One region of the Kribbella yunnanensis genome, then DNA from elsewhere that is predicted to be linked to it. Evidence: riboswitches for the same ligand, from Rfam matches in the RefSeq annotation. Region 1 holds a riboswitch; each other region holds the start of a gene.
What was found. A riboswitch is a leader RNA that binds a small molecule or an ion and turns the genes downstream of it on or off. The one in region 1 is predicted to bind cobalamin.

Region 1 (4,163 bases):
GCGCGACCTGGCGAGCGGTCTCGCTGCGCGGCTGGTCGTCGCGGACGAACGACCAGGCCAGCATCGTGACCGGTCCGGTGAGCATGCCCTTGACCGGACGGTCGGTCTGCAGTTGCGCGTAGGCCCACCAGCGGACGGTCATCGGCGTCGGCCGGGAGATGTCGCCGACGAGCACCGGCGGCCGGACATAGCGGGTGCCGTACGACTGGACCCAGCCGTGTTGAGTGGCGACGTACCCATCGAGCTGTTCGGCGAAGTACTGCACCATGTCGTTGCGCTCGGGTTCGCCGTGGACCAGGACGTCGAGCCCGGCCTTCTCCTGGAACGCGAGGACCTCGCGGATCTCGGCTCCGATTACCTCGTCGTACTGCGCCTCGTCGATGCGGCCCGCGCGCAGATCTGCCCGGGCGGTTCGCAGCTCGGTCGTCTGCGGGAACGAGCCAACCGTTGTCGTCGGCAACAACGGCAGCTCGAGCCGCTTCTGCTGGGCTGCACTGCGTTCCTCGTACGACGCCGCCCGGCGACTGTCGTCAGCCGTCACACCGGCGACGCGGGCGCGCACGGCCGGGTTGTTCGTCACCGCCGAGTTCGCCCGGGACTCGAGTGCTGCTCGGTTGATCTCGAGCTCGGCCGCGATCGACTCGGTGCCTCCGGTGATGCCGCGGGCCAGCGTGACGATCTCGGCGGTCTTCTGTCGAGCGAACGCGAGCCAGCGGCTGACCTCCGGATCGAGGTCCGTGTCGGCCGCGACATCCAGCGGGACATGCAGCAGTGAGCAGGATGAGCTGACCTCGACCTGGTCGGCCAATCCGAGCAGAACGGCCAGTGTGGACAGCGATTTGGGTAGGTCGTTCAGCCAGACGTTGCGGCCGTTGACGACACCCGCGACGAGTCGCTTCGACCGGATCTCGGGGACGGCGGCCAGGTCGTCGAGGTTGGCCGCGGCCGGTCCGGTGAAGTCGATGGCCAGGCCCTCGACCGGCGACTTGGCCAGCACCGGCAACGCGTCGCCGAGCCGGTCGAAGTACGACGCGACCAGGAGCTTCGGGCGATCCACGAGACCGCCCAGTTCGCCGTACGCGCTCGTGGTTGCAGTCAGCTCGTCCGCGGTCCGGTCCTGGACCAGCGCGGGTTCGTCCAGCTGGACCCATTCGGCGCCGGCCGCGCGCAGATCGCCCAGGATCTCGGCGTACACGGGAAGGATTCGCGGCAGCAACGACAGCGGTTCGAAGTCGATGCCGGGCGCGGGTTTGGCGAGGAGGAGATAGGTGATCGGTCCGATGAGGACCGGGCGGGCCTTGAGCCCGAGTGCGAGGGCCTCGCGCAGTTCGGCGACCTGTTTGGTGGAGTCGGCGGCGAATGTCGTGTCCGGGCCGAGCTCCGGGACCAGGTAGTGGTAGTTCGTGTCGAACCACTTGGTCATCTCCAGCGGCGCGACCTCCTGGGTACCGCGCGCCATCGCGAAGTAGCCGTCCAGCGCGTCGGCGTTCACTGCGGCACGATGCCGCGCGGGGATCGCGCCGAGCAAGACGGACGTGTCGAGGACATGGTCGTAGTACGAGAAGTCGCCGGTCGGAACCTCGTCGATCCCGGCGTCCGCGAGCTGCTGCCAGTTCGATCGGCGCAGTTCGGCCGCGGTCTGCCGGAGGGCGTCGGCGGTGACCGTGCCCTTCCAGTAGCCCTCGATGGCCTTCTTCAGTTCCCGGTTCGGGCCTTGCCGGGGGTAGCCGTGCACGGTGGTCAAGCGTCTCTCCTTAGCGAGCCTGTCTTGAGGACCACAGGGCTTGGAGAAAGGCGGCACACGTACGCCGGCCCTCCCACGAGGCCTTGCGATCACCGCCGTACGACGGGCGCACAGCGGGCGGCTGGCAGGTCTTCGGACTCGCGGGCACGTCCGGCGGACCGGACACCTACTGACCGTCGCTTCCCAGACCGAGAGGTCCAGTGCGTATGACGGTGGTCGTTCCCACTTACCGCTGCGGGGCAGTCCCGGATTCACACCGGGTTCCCTCTTGCGACGTCCTGACCGGCTGCCAGGACGAACCAGCTACCCGATCAGCCTACGCACTCGCGGGAGGTTCCGGCCCTGTGATCCACACCCTAGGAAAGTAGTAGGACGTCCAGCTATTTTGGCGCACCGTGAGCAATGTCGAAGAATCCCCGGTCCTCGCGCATGTGGACGGTCACGCCGGTCATCTGGTGCTGAACCGGCCGCGCGCGATCAACGCGCTCACACACGAGATGGTGACGATCATCCGCCGGGTGCTCGACGAGTGGGCCGCTGACCCCGCCGTACAGACTGTCGTACTGACAGGCAGCGGTGACCGCGGTCTGTGTGCGGGCGGCGACATCGTCTCGATCTACCACGACGGGATCGCCGGCGGTACGGCGTCGGCGGCGTTCTGGGCGGATGAGTACCGGCTCAATGCGGAGATCGCGGAGTACCCGAAACCGTTCGTCGCGGTGATGGACGGCATCGTGCTCGGCGGCGGGATCGGGCTGTCGGCGCACGCGAGTATCCGGGTCGTCACCGAGCGGTCGAAGCTCGGCATGCCGGAGACCGGGATCGGCTTCTTCCCCGATGTCGGCGGTACCTACTTGCTATCGCGGGCGCCGGGCGAGCTGGGCACCCACCTGGCCCTGACGGCCGGGTTGGTCGGCGCGGGTGATGCGATCGCGGTCGGTCTTGCCGATTGGTACGTGCCGAGCGATCGGTTGCCGGATCTCCTTGCTGCACTGGCTTCTCAGGACGCGGCGACCGCGGTGGCCTCGTTTGCCGATCCGGTTCCGGAGTCCGGGTTGATCGGTGACCGCGAGTGGATCGACGAGGCCTACGAGGGCGAGGACCTGGTGAAGATCTACAGCCGGCTGGCGGATGCCGACGTACCGGCTGCGCGAGAGGCTGCCGCGGTGCTGCTGACGAAGTCGCCGACCTCTTTGAAGGTCACACTGCGCGCGCTGCGGGCCGCGGCCGATCTGCCGTCGTTGCCGGCTGCGCTGGAGCAGGAGTACCGGTTGTCGGTGTGGCTCCACGGCTCGCACGACTTCCTTGAAGGCGTGCGCGCACAGGTGATCGACAAGGATCGCAACCCGCGGTGGTCACCGGCCACCTTCGACGGTGTCAGCGACGAATCCATCACCGCCCACTTCGCCACTCTCGGCGACGCCGATCTCGGGCTCACCGACGCGTCGAGCTAGCCGTCCGCGCTCGCGGCCGCGCGGATGGCGGCGGCCAGGCGAGCAACGGGCTCAGGTACCGGGCGGGGGAGCCGTGCCAGCAGGATGCGGCGTTGCTCCTCGGGGCCGCCTTGTACGGCGATGATCCGGACGCCCGGTGGGAGGGCGAAGGTCAGGGCGGCGGGTGCGGTGGTGATCCCGCAGCCGGCGGCGACCAGATGGAGTTTGGCCAGCCAGTCGCGCGCGGTATGGACGACCTGGGGGCGCTCGTCGAGACCCGGCCAGACACCCATGTACTGCTCGCCGCCCGGACCGGCGATCCAGCGCTGACCACGGAGGTCCTCGATGTCGACGACGTCGGCGTGGGCGAGCGGATGCGTACTGGGGACCGCGATCCGGAGGCTGCGTTCGGAGAGGGTGTGTAGCTCCAGCGCGGGCGACTCGGCATCGGGCGCGCGGAACGGCGGTGCGGAGGCCAGGAGGGCGAGGTCGATGGTGCCTGCGCGTAGTGCGCGGACCAGGGCCGGCGTACTGCCTTCACGGCTGATGACCGTGATGCCGGGGTGCGTCTCGCGGAGTGCCGCGAGTGCGCGGGGTACCAGGAAGACGCCCGCCGTCGCGAACCAGCCGAGCCGGACCGTGCCGAGCTCTTCCGGGATCCCGGCCAGCTCACGTGCGGCCGCATCGACCTGATCGATCGCGGCGGCAGCCCGTCGTACGACGATCCGCCCGGCCGGCGTCAGCCGTACCCCGTCGTGGCGGCGCTCCAGCAGTGCCGTGCCTGCCGCGCGTTCCAGGGACGCGATCTGGCGGGAGACGGCCGACTGGGTGTAGCCGAGCGCGGTCGCCGCGGCGGTGAGCGTACCGCGCTCGGCCACCTCGCGGAACACCCGCAGCGCGGTCAGGGAGGCGTCGGTGAAGGTCATGACGTTTACGCATACCACACTTGCCAGACTTTCGCTGGTGTCATGGGCTGCAGGTGCCTA
Region 2 (4,163 bases), on a different contig from region 1:
TTGACGCCGAGGGCAACCAATCGGTTCCACGGTAGGGAGAAAAGGGTTCTTCGCCCGGGGCGATCTGCTGACAGGATGTGCCGGTGGCAGCAAGTTTCCGAACGCGGCTGGCCCGGCTGCGTGTCGACCTGACTCCGTGGCGTAGTTCGCGAGACTTCCGGATCCTGATGGTCTCCGGCTCGGTCTTCTTTCTCGGCAGCATGTTCGGGTACGTCGCCCTGCCGTACCAGCTGTATTCGCTGACCCACTCGAACTTCGCGGTCGGCGCGATGGGCCTGGTCAACATCGTTCCGCTGGTCGTCTTCGGCCTGTACGGCGGCGCGCTCGCCGATCACGTGGATCGCCGAAAAATGCTCATCTTCACCGGGATCGCGCAGGTCGCGGTGTGCGCCGTACTGCTGAGCAACGCGCTGTTGAGCAATCCGCAGGTCTGGATCATCTACGTCTGCGGCGCCCTGAACGCGATCGCCGCCTCACTGCAGCGGCCGAGCCGCGACGCGCTGTTCCCGCGCGTGGTGAAGCACTCCGAGCTGCCGGCCGCGGTGGCGCTGAACGCATTGACCATGCAGGCCGGTCAGCTGGTCGGCCCCGCGCTGGGCGGTGTGCTGGTCGGTACGGCGGGGATCAGCTGGGCGTTCGGTATCGAGCTGGCCGGGTTGTCGATCGCAACCCTCATGTACTTGCGACTCAAGCCGTACCGGGTCGGCGAGCACTCCCAACCACCCAGCCTGCGCGTCATCGGCCAAGGCATCGCGTACGCCGCGCGCCGCAAGGACCTGCTCGGGACGTACGTCGTCGACATGGTCGGGATGTTCATGGCGATGCCGATCGTGCTCTTCCCGGCGTTCGCCACCGAGGTGCTGAAGGAACCGAAGCTGCTCGGTGCGCTCTACAGCGCGGAGGCGGTCGGCGCGCTGATCGCGACCCTGACCAGCGGCTGGAGCCGCCGCGTCCATCACCACGGCCGGGCCGTCGTGATGGCGGCCGCTTGCTGGGGTGCGGCGATCGGAATCGCCGGTCTGGCGCCGAACATCTGGTTCGCGCTCGTCTTCCTCGCCTTCGCTGGTGCTGCGGATATGGTCTCCGGCCTGTTCCGTTCGGTGATCTGGAACCAGACGATCCCGGACGAGATGCGTGGTCGGCTGGCCGGAATCGAGATGCTGTCCTACATGCTCGGCCCGCTCGGTGGTCAGGCCCGGTCCGGTCTGGTCGCCGACCTGACCAGCGTCCGGACGTCGATCGTCAGCGGCGGCATCCTCTGCGTGGCCGGCGTCGCGGCCACCGGCGCGGCCTTGCGTGACTTCTGGCGGTACGACGCTCGCACCGACGAGCACGCGGTGCGCGAACGCGATCTCCGGGCCGCGGCGGAGGCGGACGAAGCGTAGGCTTTGGCGCACTATGCGTATCCTGCCGCTCGCTTTTGTCGCAGTGCTCGCCAGTGCGTGTGGGGGACCCGGGCAGGAGACCGCACCGAGCGTGCCGCCGCTCGTGTCGATCAGCACGACTCCTCCGTCGACACCACCTCCTTCCGAGACGCCCAGCACGCCGCCGACCGCGAAGGTGGCCGACACGTTGTGCATTCGGATGGACCAACCGCTGGTGCAGGCGACACTCGCCGTACCGGTCGTGCAGATTCAGCCCAAGGCACCGCCGGCCGATTTCGGCGTACCGGCGACGTATGACACGTGTCAGCTCGGTCTGAGTACCAGTCCGAACGGACCAGTCCTGCGAGTCGGGGTGTCAGTGCAGGCGGCGACGAAAGCGACGCTGGCTGCCGCGCAGAAGGCGTACAAGGGGAAGCCCGCGGTTGTCGGTGCGGGAGGTTTCGGAAACGACACGTCGGTGGTGTTCCTGTTCGACGGTCGCCTGTACAAGGTCTCCGGGCCGAAAGCCACGCTCGCGAAGTACGTCGTACTGGGGCAGGAGGTGGTTCGGCAGGCGCCCGGGCTGCCCGAGGCGGAGCCGTTGATCACTCGGTCGGAGTGTGAGCGTGGGTCGTCGGCCGCCGCGAAGGTGATGGGGGCGCCTGCGTCGATCCGCCGGGACGGTCAGACCGAGCTCGGAGACCTGGTCTGCGGGTGGGTTTCCGCGAACAGCGTGCTGTCTTCATCAGTACGTCGTACGCCGAACGCGGTCGCGCTGATGACCGCGATCCGGAAGACGCCGACCGCGCAGGCGATTCCGCTCGGGGACGAGGGTTACGTGGACACCGCGACCGGGCGGACCACGATCCGGCTCGGCGACAACAAGCTGGTCGACCTGGTGCCGTTGCCGGCGCGGGCGGTCAATCCGGACACGATGACCCAGTTCGCGCTCGCGATGCTCTCGCAGTACCGCTGAACCTGCGACTCAGTCGCCGGTGTTACTGTGGCGGCGCCGTGGTGCTCGGGAAGCCGGTGTGATGCCGGAGCGGCCCTCGCCACTGTGATCGGGAGTTCACCGGCAGTCCCTCTTGAGGGAGGTCACTGGCCCTGTGCTGGGAAGACCAGGCCGGTGGATGCAGTCCCGTCAGCCAGGAGACCGGCCACGGCATGTGATCCGTCCACGAGGTGCTGGAGGAGCGGTCCTGTGCTGCGCAAATCCGTTGTCCCTGTCCTGCTTTTGAGCCTGCTTGCCGGTTGTGGCACGTCCACCGCGGCCAGGCCGCATGGATCGATCATCACCGTGCAGAACTGCGGGATCGACGTCACCGTCAGCGGTCCGCCGAAGCGGGTGTTCGCGGCGTACCAGCCGGCCATCGAGATGGCGCATGCGCTGGGAATCTCCGATCGCCTGGTCGGTACGGCGTACCTGGATGCCGAGGTGCTTCCGGAGTACGCGAGCGCGCAGGCCAAGGCGAAGTACTACAAGAACCTGCCCAGCCGCGAAGAGCTGCTCGCGGCGAACCCCGACTTCGTGCTGTCCGGGTTCAACGACGTGTTCAGCGCTGGTGGTGGCAGCGACGAGAGCTTCGGGAGCCGCAAGAGCCTGGGCGAGCTCGGAGTCCAGACCTGGATCTTCAGCCCGCTCTGCCCGACCGCGGACGGTAAGGGCGACGAGGCGATCGACCCGGCCAGCGTCACGATGGACAACGTGTACGCCGACCTGCGCGACCTCGGCAAGCTGTTCCGGGTCCAGGATCGGGCCGAGGCGGTGATCGCCGATCAGCAGAAGCGGATCGCCGCGGTCGAGGCGAAGGTGCGGAACGCGCCGAAGCCGACTGTCGCGATTCTGCGGCCCGGGATGGAGGGCGGCGGATTGACCGTCTCCGGCGGACCGGACTTCGGGACCGTGCTGATCAAGCAGGCCGGTGGGGTGAACGTCTTCGCCGACCTGACCGCCAAGCGGAACGTGAAGATCGGCGTCGAGGAGCTGATCAAGCGCAATCCCGACTACATCCTGATCAGCGGGTGCTGCGATGCCGCGTTGACGCCGGCCTCGACACAGCCCGAGGTGGACAAGATCCTCGCGAACCCGGCGTTTCAGAACCTCAAGGCGGTCCGCAACAAACACGTCGTACCGTGGCTGTTCGCGAACCACTCGGCCGGGGTGCGTGGTGCGTACACGACTGAGGACATCGCCAGGACGATTCACGCTGACCTGTTCAAATGAGGTGGCGAGCGGCCGGACTGCTCCTGTGCGTCGCCGTCCTCGCGGTCTCGGTCCTGCTGTCGCTGAGTGTCGGGAACCAGTATTTCGGGGCGCATGACGTCTACCTGGCGCTGGCTGATTTCACCGGGAGTGACAACGACCGGGTGATCCGCTATCTGCGTCTGCCGCGAACCGGTGCTGGGTTGTTGGCTGGTGCGGCTTTGGGGCTGGCGGGTGCGTTGATGCAGGGCGTGACGCGGAATCCCTTGGCGGATCCGGGGATTCTCGGGGTGAACGCCGGGGCGGCGCTGGCCGTGGTCGGGGCGATCGGGGCGCTGGGCGTGCAGAGCCTCACCGGGTACGTGTGGTTTGCGATGGGCGGTGCGCTGGTGGCGACCGTGGTGGTCTACCTGGTCGGCGCGATCGGGCGAGGTGGCGCGACGCCGGTGAAGCTCGCGCTGGCGGGAGCGGCGATCTCCGCGCTGCTGGGGTCGGTGACCTCCGCGATCACATTGCTTGATCTGTCGACGTTGAACGAATTCCGCTTCTGGGTGGTCGGATCGCTGACCCTGGCGACCGGTCCGGTGCTCGGT
Region 3 (4,163 bases), on a different contig from region 1:
CTGTCCGCGGTCGAGGGCGTCAAGGTGATCCAGCCCGGCCTGGACGCCTGGGTGGTGCCGATCACCGCGGTCATCATCATCGGCCTGTTCAGCGTGCAGAAGCACGGCAGCGGCCGGATCGGCCGCTCGTTCGGGCCGATCATGATCGTCTGGTTCGCGGCGATCGCGGTCTGCGGGATCGGCGGCATCCTCGACCACCCGAGCATCCTCAAGGCGCTCTCGCCGACGTACGCGATCGGTTTCCTGACCGGGCATTTCGGGACCGCCTTCTTCGCGCTCGCGGCCGTCGTACTGGCGATCACCGGCGCCGAGGCCCTGTACGCCGACCTCGCGCACTTCGGCCGTCAGCCGATCACGCGGGCCTGGCTGTTCCTCGTCTTCCCGGCCTGCATCCTGAGTTATCTCGGCCAGGGCGCGCTGGTGCTGGAGGACCCGAACGGGTTCACCAGCCCGTTCTTCCTGCTGGTCCCCGAGTGGGGCCGGATCCCGATGGTGATCCTGGCGACGGCCGCGACCGTAATCGCCTCCCAGGCGGTCATCACCGGCGCGTTCTCGGTCGCCCACCAGGCCGTCCAGCTCGGCTACCTGCCGCGGCTGCGGATCCAGTACACCTCGACCGAAACAGCCGGCCAGATCTACGTCCCGTGGGTCAACTGGGCGCTGATGATCGCCGTACTGACGCTGGTCTTCGCCTTCGAGACCTCGGCCGCGCTGGCCTTCGCCTTCGGGATGGCCGTCACCGGCACGATCGTCATCAACTCGCTGCTGTTCTTCTACATCGTCCGGAAGCAGTGGCAGAAGCCGTTGTGGCTGGTCATCCTCGGTGCCGCCATCTTCCTGACCGTCGAGCTGCTCTTCCTGGGCGCGAACCTGACCAAGTTCGTGCACGGCGCCTGGCTGCCGCTGCTGATCGCGGTCAGCGTCTTCCTCGTCCTGACCACTTGGCAGCAAGGCCGCCAACTCGTCACCGCCAAGCGCGAACGCGAAGAGGGCCAACTGCGCGAGTTCATCGACACCCTGCACGAGCGCCCGATCACCCGAGTCGACGGTACGGCGGTCTTCCTGAACCGCGGCAACACCACGGTCCCGCTGGCGATGCGCGCCAACGTCGAACACAACCACGTCCTGCACAAGAACGTGGTCATCCTCTCGATCGAGACCGTCACCGTCCCGCACGTCCCCGAACCCGAGCGCATCCTGGTCGACGACCTTGGCTACACCGACGACGGCATCATCCACGTCACCGCCCGCCTCGGCTACGTCGAGTCCGCCAACGTCCCCGAGATCCTCGAACGAGCCGCCGCCCAGAGCACCGAACTCACCGTCGACCCCGACGACACCTCCTACTTCCTCTCCGCCATCGAGCTCAAACTGGGCGACACCAGCGGCATGCCCCGCTGGCGCAAACGCATCTTCCTCGCCACCACCGCGATCACCGCAGACGCCGCCGAGTACTTCCACCTCCCCCGCGAACAGGTCGTCATCGTGGGCTCGCAAATCACCGTGTAGGTCTGTTACATTCGAACACATGTTCGAGTGGGACATCTTGCAGCAGCCCTCCGCCATGGCGATGGTGCGAGGGCAGTTGGGGTTCAGCTGGATGGTGCTGTCCGCGCGGCTGGCACAGTTGACGGATGAGCAGTACTTCTGGCAACCGGGCAATGCGGCACTGACCGTCGTACGGCGGCACTATCCGAGTCACTATCGGTCATTGGGGTCCGGCGAGTGGGTGGCGCAGTGGCCGGACGAGCCTGATCATCGGGGGCCGCGGACGATCGCGTGGTTGATCGCGCATCTGACCGAGACGTTCTTCGAGCGGTGGGAGTGGACGTTCGGACCCAAAGAGCAGGGCCGAGGTGACATCACCTTGCACGGGAACGCGCGGGATGCGGTCGCCTGGCTGACGCATTGGGTGGAGGCGTGGCAGGACGGGATCGCGTCGTTGCCGGAGGAGCAGGTGGCGACAGTGGGGCTCAGTCAGGCGACGGCACTGGATGCCGAGGAGCCGTTCGGGCACGTGGTGTTACGGCTCAATCGCGAGCTGATCCATCACGGATCAGAGATCATGACGTTACAGGATCTGTATGGCGTCGCGGCGTGAGGACCACAACATGTGCGACACGCGGCGTGTCGCTACCACTAGATCTAGCGGCTGCCCTAAAGTCTGTCGAGCTGGCGGTCAGGGGAATCCGGTGCGAGTCCGGAGCTGCCCCGCAACGGTGAGCGGACGCCCTGTCGTAGTGGGGCGGCCGCGAGTCCGGATACCTGTCGCCGGCGCGTGCACCGCCGGTGCGCGCGGTCCGAGACCTCGAGGGTGGGTCGCAGGGCGAGACGACAGTTTTCCGGCCGGTGCTGTCCGTCCCGTCATGCGCTCATGCCTTCTGGTCGCGGTCCTTCGCACGCGTAGGGAGAGAAGAGCTTCTGTGACCATCGCTTCCACATCCCGATCGGCGGCCGACGAGGCCGGCCACGGGAACCAACTGACCGTCGTCCGCCGCGACGGCAGTAACACTGTGTTCGACGCGACCAAGATCTCGGTCGCCGTCACGAAGGCGTTCCTGGCCGTCGAGGGTAACGACGCCGGCGCCACCCACCGGGTCCGCGACCTGGTCACCGACCTGACCGGCCGGGTCGTCGAGGCCCTGACCAGTCGCGGTGACGCCCGTCGCAGCGTCCAGGTCGAGGACATCCAGGACCAGGTCGAGCTGGCTCTGATGCGCGCGGGAGAGCATCAGGTCGCCCGGGCCTACGTGCTGTACCGCGAGGAGCGGACGAAGGCCCGCACGCCTGCCGACCCGGCTGAGCTGGCCGCCACCAAGCCGGTCGTGTCGGTCCGCCAGGCCGACGGGACCCGCGTTCCGCTCGACGTCGACCGGCTGCGCGTGATCGTCGCCGAGGCCGCCGCCGGGCTGGACTCCGTCGACCCCGAGCAGATCCTCAACGAGACGATCGGCTCCTGTTACGACGGGATCGCCCAGCACGAGGTCGAGCTGGCTCTCGTGATGGCGGCCCGGTCGTACGTCGAGACCGAGCCGCAGTACAGCTATGCCGCGTCCCGCCTGCTGCTGGACCAGATCCGCCGCGAGGCGCTCGGCCGCGTGCACGGCGAGCCCCGGCAGGCCAGCCAGGCCGACATGGCCACGGCGTACGCCGAATACTTCCCGCGCTACATCGCGACCGGGATCGAAGCCGGTCTGCTCGACCCCGAACTGGCCACCTTCGACCTCGACCGGCTGTCCGCGGCGATCCGGCCCGAGCGCGATCTCGACTTCGCCTTCCTCGGTCTGCAGACGCTCTACGACCGCTACCTGCTGCACATCGACAAGACCCGGTTCGAGCTGCCGCAGGCGTTCTTCCTGCGGGTCGCGATGGGGATGGCGCTGCGCGAGGAGGACCGCGAGGGCCGCGCGATCCAGTTCTACGAACTGCTCAGCTCGTTCCGGTTCATGTCGTCGACGCCGACCCTGTTCAACTCCGGTACGACGCGACCGCAGCTGAGCTCGTGCTTCCTCACCACGGTGGACGACGACCTGGCCGGCATCTTCGCCGGGATCCGCAACAACGCCCTGCTCGCCAAGTACTCCGGCGGTCTGGGCAACGACTGGACCCCGGTCCGCGGAATCGGCGCCAAGATCCGCGGCACCAACGGTGAGTCGCAGGGCGTCGTACCGTTCCTGAAGATCGCCAACGACACGGCGGTAGCAGTCAATCAGGGTGGAAAACGTAAGGGCGCGGTCTGTGCGTATCTCGAGACCTGGCACATGGATGTCGAGGAGTTCCTCGACCTGCGTAAGAACACCGGTGACGAGCGTCGCCGGACGCACGACATGAACACGGCCAACTGGGTGCCGGACCTGTTCCTGCAGCGGGTCGAGGCGGACGGTCAGTGGACGCTGTTCTCCCCCGACGAGGTGCCGGATCTGCACGATCTGTTCGGCGCGGAGTTCAAGACGGCGTACGAGAAGTACGAGGCGGCCGCCGACCGCGGTGAGATCCGGGTGTTCCGCCGGGTCCGCGCGCTCGACCTGTGGCGCCGGATGCTGACGGTGCTGTTCGAGACCGGCCACCCGTGGATCACCTTCAAGGACCCGTGCAACCTGCGCTCGCCGCAGCAGCACAACGGTGTCGTCCACTCGTCCAACCTGTGCACCGAGATCACGCTG
Region 4 (4,163 bases), on a different contig from region 1:
GCGAGAGGACGGTTATGGGACTGAGCCGACGGCCGATGCGGATCGCGCTGATCCGGCACGGCGAGTCCGAGGCGAACCTGGACAAGTCGATCTACGAGCGGGTCCCGGACCACTCCGTCGCGCTGACCGCGCACGGCTGGGAGCAGGCGGCCAAGGCCGGGCGTGAGCTGCGGGAGCTGTTCGACAACGAGCCGATCCGGGTTTACGTGTCGCCGTACCTGCGCACACTGCAGACACTCAAAGGACTCGAGCTCGACGACCTGATCGGGATCGCACGGGAGGAGCCGCGGCTGCGGGAGCAGGACTGGGCGAACTTCCAGGACACCGAGGACATCGAGCGGCAGGAACGGTTGCGCGACTCGTACGGGCACTTCTTCTACCGGTTCACGCATGGTGAGTCGGGGTCGGACGTGTACGACCGGGTGTCGAGTTTCCTGGAGACCATGCACCGTGACTTCGAGCAGGCGGATGCGCCACGCAACGTGCTGCTGGTGTCACACGGGCTGACCATGCGGCTGTTCTGCATGCGGTGGTTCCACTGGTCGGTCAAGTACTTCGAGACGCTGCGGAACCCGGCCAACGCAGAAACCCGGGTGCTGCTGCGTCAGCCCGACTACCGTTACAAGCTGGACCGGCCGTTCGAGCGCTGGACGACCGCACATGAGCCCACTGACTTGGAGCGAGCAGCGTGGTTGTAGAGCAGACCCGGGAAGCGGCCATCGACCTGCTGCGGAGTCTGAGCCCGGAGCAGCGGGCGTTGGCTCAGGCGGCGTTCGACACACCGGATCACCAGGAGTGGACCTATCTGCCGGGGGACCGGCCGGGACTGCCGTTGTCGTCGCTGACACCCGCACAACAGCAGTTGGCGCTCCGGCTGATCGCACTGGGCTGCAGTGAACGCGGTCTGGCCGATTCACTCGCCGTACTGGACGCAGAGGTGCTCCTGCGCGGTATCCCGGCGCTGCCGGAGTCAGGGGACTGGGAGGGCACTGTCCTGGGCGGCCGCTACTACCTGCGGATCCTGGGTGACCCCGCCGGCTTCGAACCGTGGGCCTGGCGACTGAACGGTCACCACCTGGCAATCCACCTGACTCTGGTCGACGGTGCGATCTCTTTCACACCCTCGTTCATCGGCTCTAACCCGGCCACCGCCCCATCGGGCCGCCGCTTCCTGGCCGGCGAGAGCGACCTGGGCTTCCAACTCCTGCACGCCCTAGACGACAGCCAGCGCGCAGTCGCAGTCGTCTCACCCGATGCTCCCGACGACATCCTCACCCGTCACGACCCGGTAGCCGACCCGTCCCTGCTACACCGCGGCCTGGCGTACGGCGACATGACCGCCGACCAGCGTCAGATCCTCAGCCTCCTCGTCGGCCAGTACGTCGGCCGCGCAGCCGGCCCCATCGGCCTCCAGACCTGGCAAGACCTGACCGAACAAGGCATCGAGAACCTCACCTTCGCCTGGGCCGGCGAAACCACCCCCGGCCCCGGCCGGCGCCACTACTACTCCCTGGCCGCCCCCACCTTCCTGGCCGAGTACGACAACACCCAGGACAACGCCAACCACATCCACTCCGTCTGGCGCTCCCACCGCTCCGACTGGGGCACCGACCTCCTAGCCGCCCACTACGCCGCCCACGGCTGAGGTCACCAAACCCGGCGCTCACCCTTGCTCAGCCCGAACTGGCCCAGCTCGACCCTGCGCCGCAGCCGCTTTCGCCGGTACGGCGCCACGACGGCCAACGCGATCCCGTCCCGGTGCTCGGCCTCGACGCGGATCCCGTCGGTCCAGCCGTCCTCGTCGATCTGGACGTCCGCGACCACCGCTACCGCGACGAGGTCGTCACGCTGCGCGCGTAGCCCGGCCCACAGCACCTCGAAGACCTTGGCGGTGTCCGGTTCGTCGGCCATCTCGATCGATCCCTCGCCGGCCGCGTCCATGCTGAGCGAGAACGGGGCGAACCCGCCCTGTTTGCCGACCTGCTGCTCGGCTAGCTCGAGCGCCGTACCGAAGAGGCCGTCGAGAGCTTCCTGAGCCCGCTGCGAGGCTGCGTCGCGCCAGGATTCCATGGGTGGTGCCGCCTTCTGGTCGAAGTGATGTGTTCCGCATCCTGCCAATCGACGGGGTCGGATAGGGTGCAGGCGTCAAGCGACAGCTGTGCAGGAACCCGGTGTGAGTCCGGGGCGGTCCCGCCACTGTGACCTACCGGCGATGAACAACGCCGCGGGGAGTCAGGAACTGCTGCTGTCGCACCTCCGGCCGGGGCGTGGATACCCCCAGGAAGGACCGGTTCAGCGTGCCCGCGAACCTGTTGCTGTTGTCGACTGCCGACACCGATCTCTTGGCCGCGGCGGAGGCGGAGGCCGGCTGGAAGGTCGCGAACCCGGCCCGCCTGGAGCTGTCTGAACTCGCTCCGTTGCTGAATACCGCTCAGATCGTGGTGGTGCGGCTGCTGGGTGGCAAACGCGCCTGGGAGGAGGGGCTGGACGCCGTACTGGCCTCCGGGAAGCCAGCCGTGGTGGTCAGCGGTGAGGCGGCTCCTGATGCGGAGCTGATGTCGCTGTCGACTGTGCCTGCGGGTGCGGTGACCGAAGCGCTGGCTTACCTGCGGGAGGGCGGCGCGGACAACCTCCGGAACCTGGCCGGCTTCTTGAGCGACACCATCCTGCTCACCGGCGACGAATTCGACCCGCCTGCTGCACTCCCGGCGTACGGGGTGCGGGGGACGTTTGTCGAGGACGACCGGCCGGTGGTCGGGATCGTGTACTACCGCGCGCATGAGATCGCGGGGAACACGGCGTTCGTCGACGCGCTCGCGGCTGCGGTCTCTAAGGCCGGTGCGCAACCGCTGCCCGTCTACTGTGGGACGCTGCGCGGGCTGGACCCGACAAGCGCTGAGAACGCCGGACTGTTCGAGCTGCTGCGCAAATGCGACGTGCTGGTCACCACGCTGCTCGCAGCCGGTGGATCGGTCGCAGCGAACGCCAGCGCCGGTGGTGCGGACGACGCCTGGGACGCTGGAGCGCTCGCGTCACTCGACATCCCGCTGATCCAGGGGCTGGCGCTGACCTCGACGCGTGAGCAGTGGCTGGCCAGCGACGCGGCGATCAGTCCGCTCGACGCCGCCACGCAGGTCGCGATCCCCGAGTTCGACGGCCGGATCATCACCATCCCGTTCTCCTTCAAGGCGTATGACGCCGACGGGCTGGCCCGCTACGCGCCGGACCCCGAGCGGTGCACCCGGCTGGCCGGGATCGCGGTCGCGCACGCCCGCCTGCGGCACGTCCCGGTGGCCGAGAAGAAGCTCGCGCTGGTGCTCTCGTCGTACCCGACCAAGCACGCCCGGATCGGCAACGCGGTCGGTCTCGACACCCCGGCTTCGGCGGTCCAACTGCTCGGCAAGCTCGAGGAGGCCGGGTACGACCTCGGCGGGCTCGACCTTAGTGAGTTGCAAGGGGCTGATGGTGCGGACGGGCTGATCCACCGGCTGATCGCGGCCGGCGGTCACGATGTCGACTGGCTGACCGACGAGCAGCTGGCGTCCGCGGTCGCGACGATCCCACTGTCGACGTACTCGACCTGGTTCGCGCGCGTTCCCGAAACGTTGCAGGAGGCAATGACCGAGGCCTGGGGCTCAGCGCCGGGATCTTTGTACGTCGACAACTCCGGCCCCGAACCCGCGATTGCGCTGGCCGCGCTCCGATTCGGCAACGTCGTACTGATGATCCAGCCACCGCGTGGCTTCGGCGAGAACCCGGTCGCGATCTACCACGACCCCGACATGGCGCCGTCGCACCACTACCTGGCGGCGTACCGGTGGTTGGAGAACGCTCCGGCCGATGGCGGCTTCGGGGCGCATGCGGTCGTGCACCTCGGTAAGCACGGGACGCTGGAATGGCTGCCTGGCAAGGGAATCGGGATGGCCGCCGACTGCGCGCCGGACGCCGTGCTCGGCAACCTGCCGATGGTCTACCCGTTCATTGTCAACGACCCGGGCGAGGGCACGCAGGCGAAGCGGCGGGCGCATGCGGTCGTCGTCGACCACCTGGTGCCGCCGATGGCGCGGGCCGAGACGTACGGCGACATGGCCAAGCTGGAGTACTTGCTCGACGAGTACGCGACCGTCCAGGCGCTCGACCCCGAGAAGGTGCCGACGCTGCGG

Region 2: linked by a shared signal. The riboswitch ahead of ABD231_RS18475 (ABC transporter substrate-binding protein) and the one ahead of metE (5-methyltetrahydropteroyltriglutamate--homocysteine S-methyltransferase) in region 1 are both predicted to bind cobalamin.
Region 3: linked by a shared signal. The riboswitch ahead of ABD231_RS22485 (ribonucleoside-diphosphate reductase subunit alpha) and the one ahead of metE (5-methyltetrahydropteroyltriglutamate--homocysteine S-methyltransferase) in region 1 are both predicted to bind cobalamin.
Region 4: linked by a shared signal. The riboswitch ahead of cobN (cobaltochelatase subunit CobN) and the one ahead of metE (5-methyltetrahydropteroyltriglutamate--homocysteine S-methyltransferase) in region 1 are both predicted to bind cobalamin.

The regions. Positions count from the first base shown of each region.
Region 1 is NZ_BAAANF010000003.1:2,365-6,527, reverse strand. It holds gene metE (5-methyltetrahydropteroyltriglutamate--homocysteine S-methyltransferase) at 1-1,735, opposite strand, end outside; cobalamin riboswitch at 1,851-2,063, opposite strand; gene ABD231_RS04900 (enoyl-CoA hydratase/isomerase family protein) at 2,140-3,198, shown strand; gene ABD231_RS04895 (LysR family transcriptional regulator) at 3,195-4,103, opposite strand.
Region 2 is NZ_BAAANF010000013.1:123,052-127,214, forward strand. It holds gene ABD231_RS18465 (MFS transporter) at 84-1,385, shown strand; gene ABD231_RS18470 (hypothetical protein) at 1,399-2,340, shown strand; cobalamin riboswitch at 2,363-2,543, shown strand; gene ABD231_RS18475 (ABC transporter substrate-binding protein) at 2,569-3,591, shown strand; gene ABD231_RS18480 (FecCD family ABC transporter permease) at 3,588-4,163, shown strand, end outside.
Region 3 is NZ_BAAANF010000016.1:333,584-337,746, reverse strand. It holds gene ABD231_RS22495 (potassium transporter Kup) at 1-1,509, shown strand, start outside; gene ABD231_RS22490 (DinB family protein) at 1,529-2,101, shown strand; cobalamin riboswitch at 2,160-2,287, shown strand; gene ABD231_RS22485 (ribonucleoside-diphosphate reductase subunit alpha) at 2,430-4,163, shown strand, end outside.
Region 4 is NZ_BAAANF010000018.1:233,598-237,760, reverse strand. It holds gene ABD231_RS28765 (cobalamin biosynthesis protein) at 1-24, shown strand, start outside; gene ABD231_RS28760 (phosphoglycerate mutase family protein) at 15-698, shown strand; gene ABD231_RS28755 (DUF3500 domain-containing protein) at 689-1,645, shown strand; gene ABD231_RS28750 (hypothetical protein) at 1,648-2,070, opposite strand; cobalamin riboswitch at 2,118-2,262, shown strand; gene cobN (cobaltochelatase subunit CobN) at 2,298-4,163, shown strand, end outside.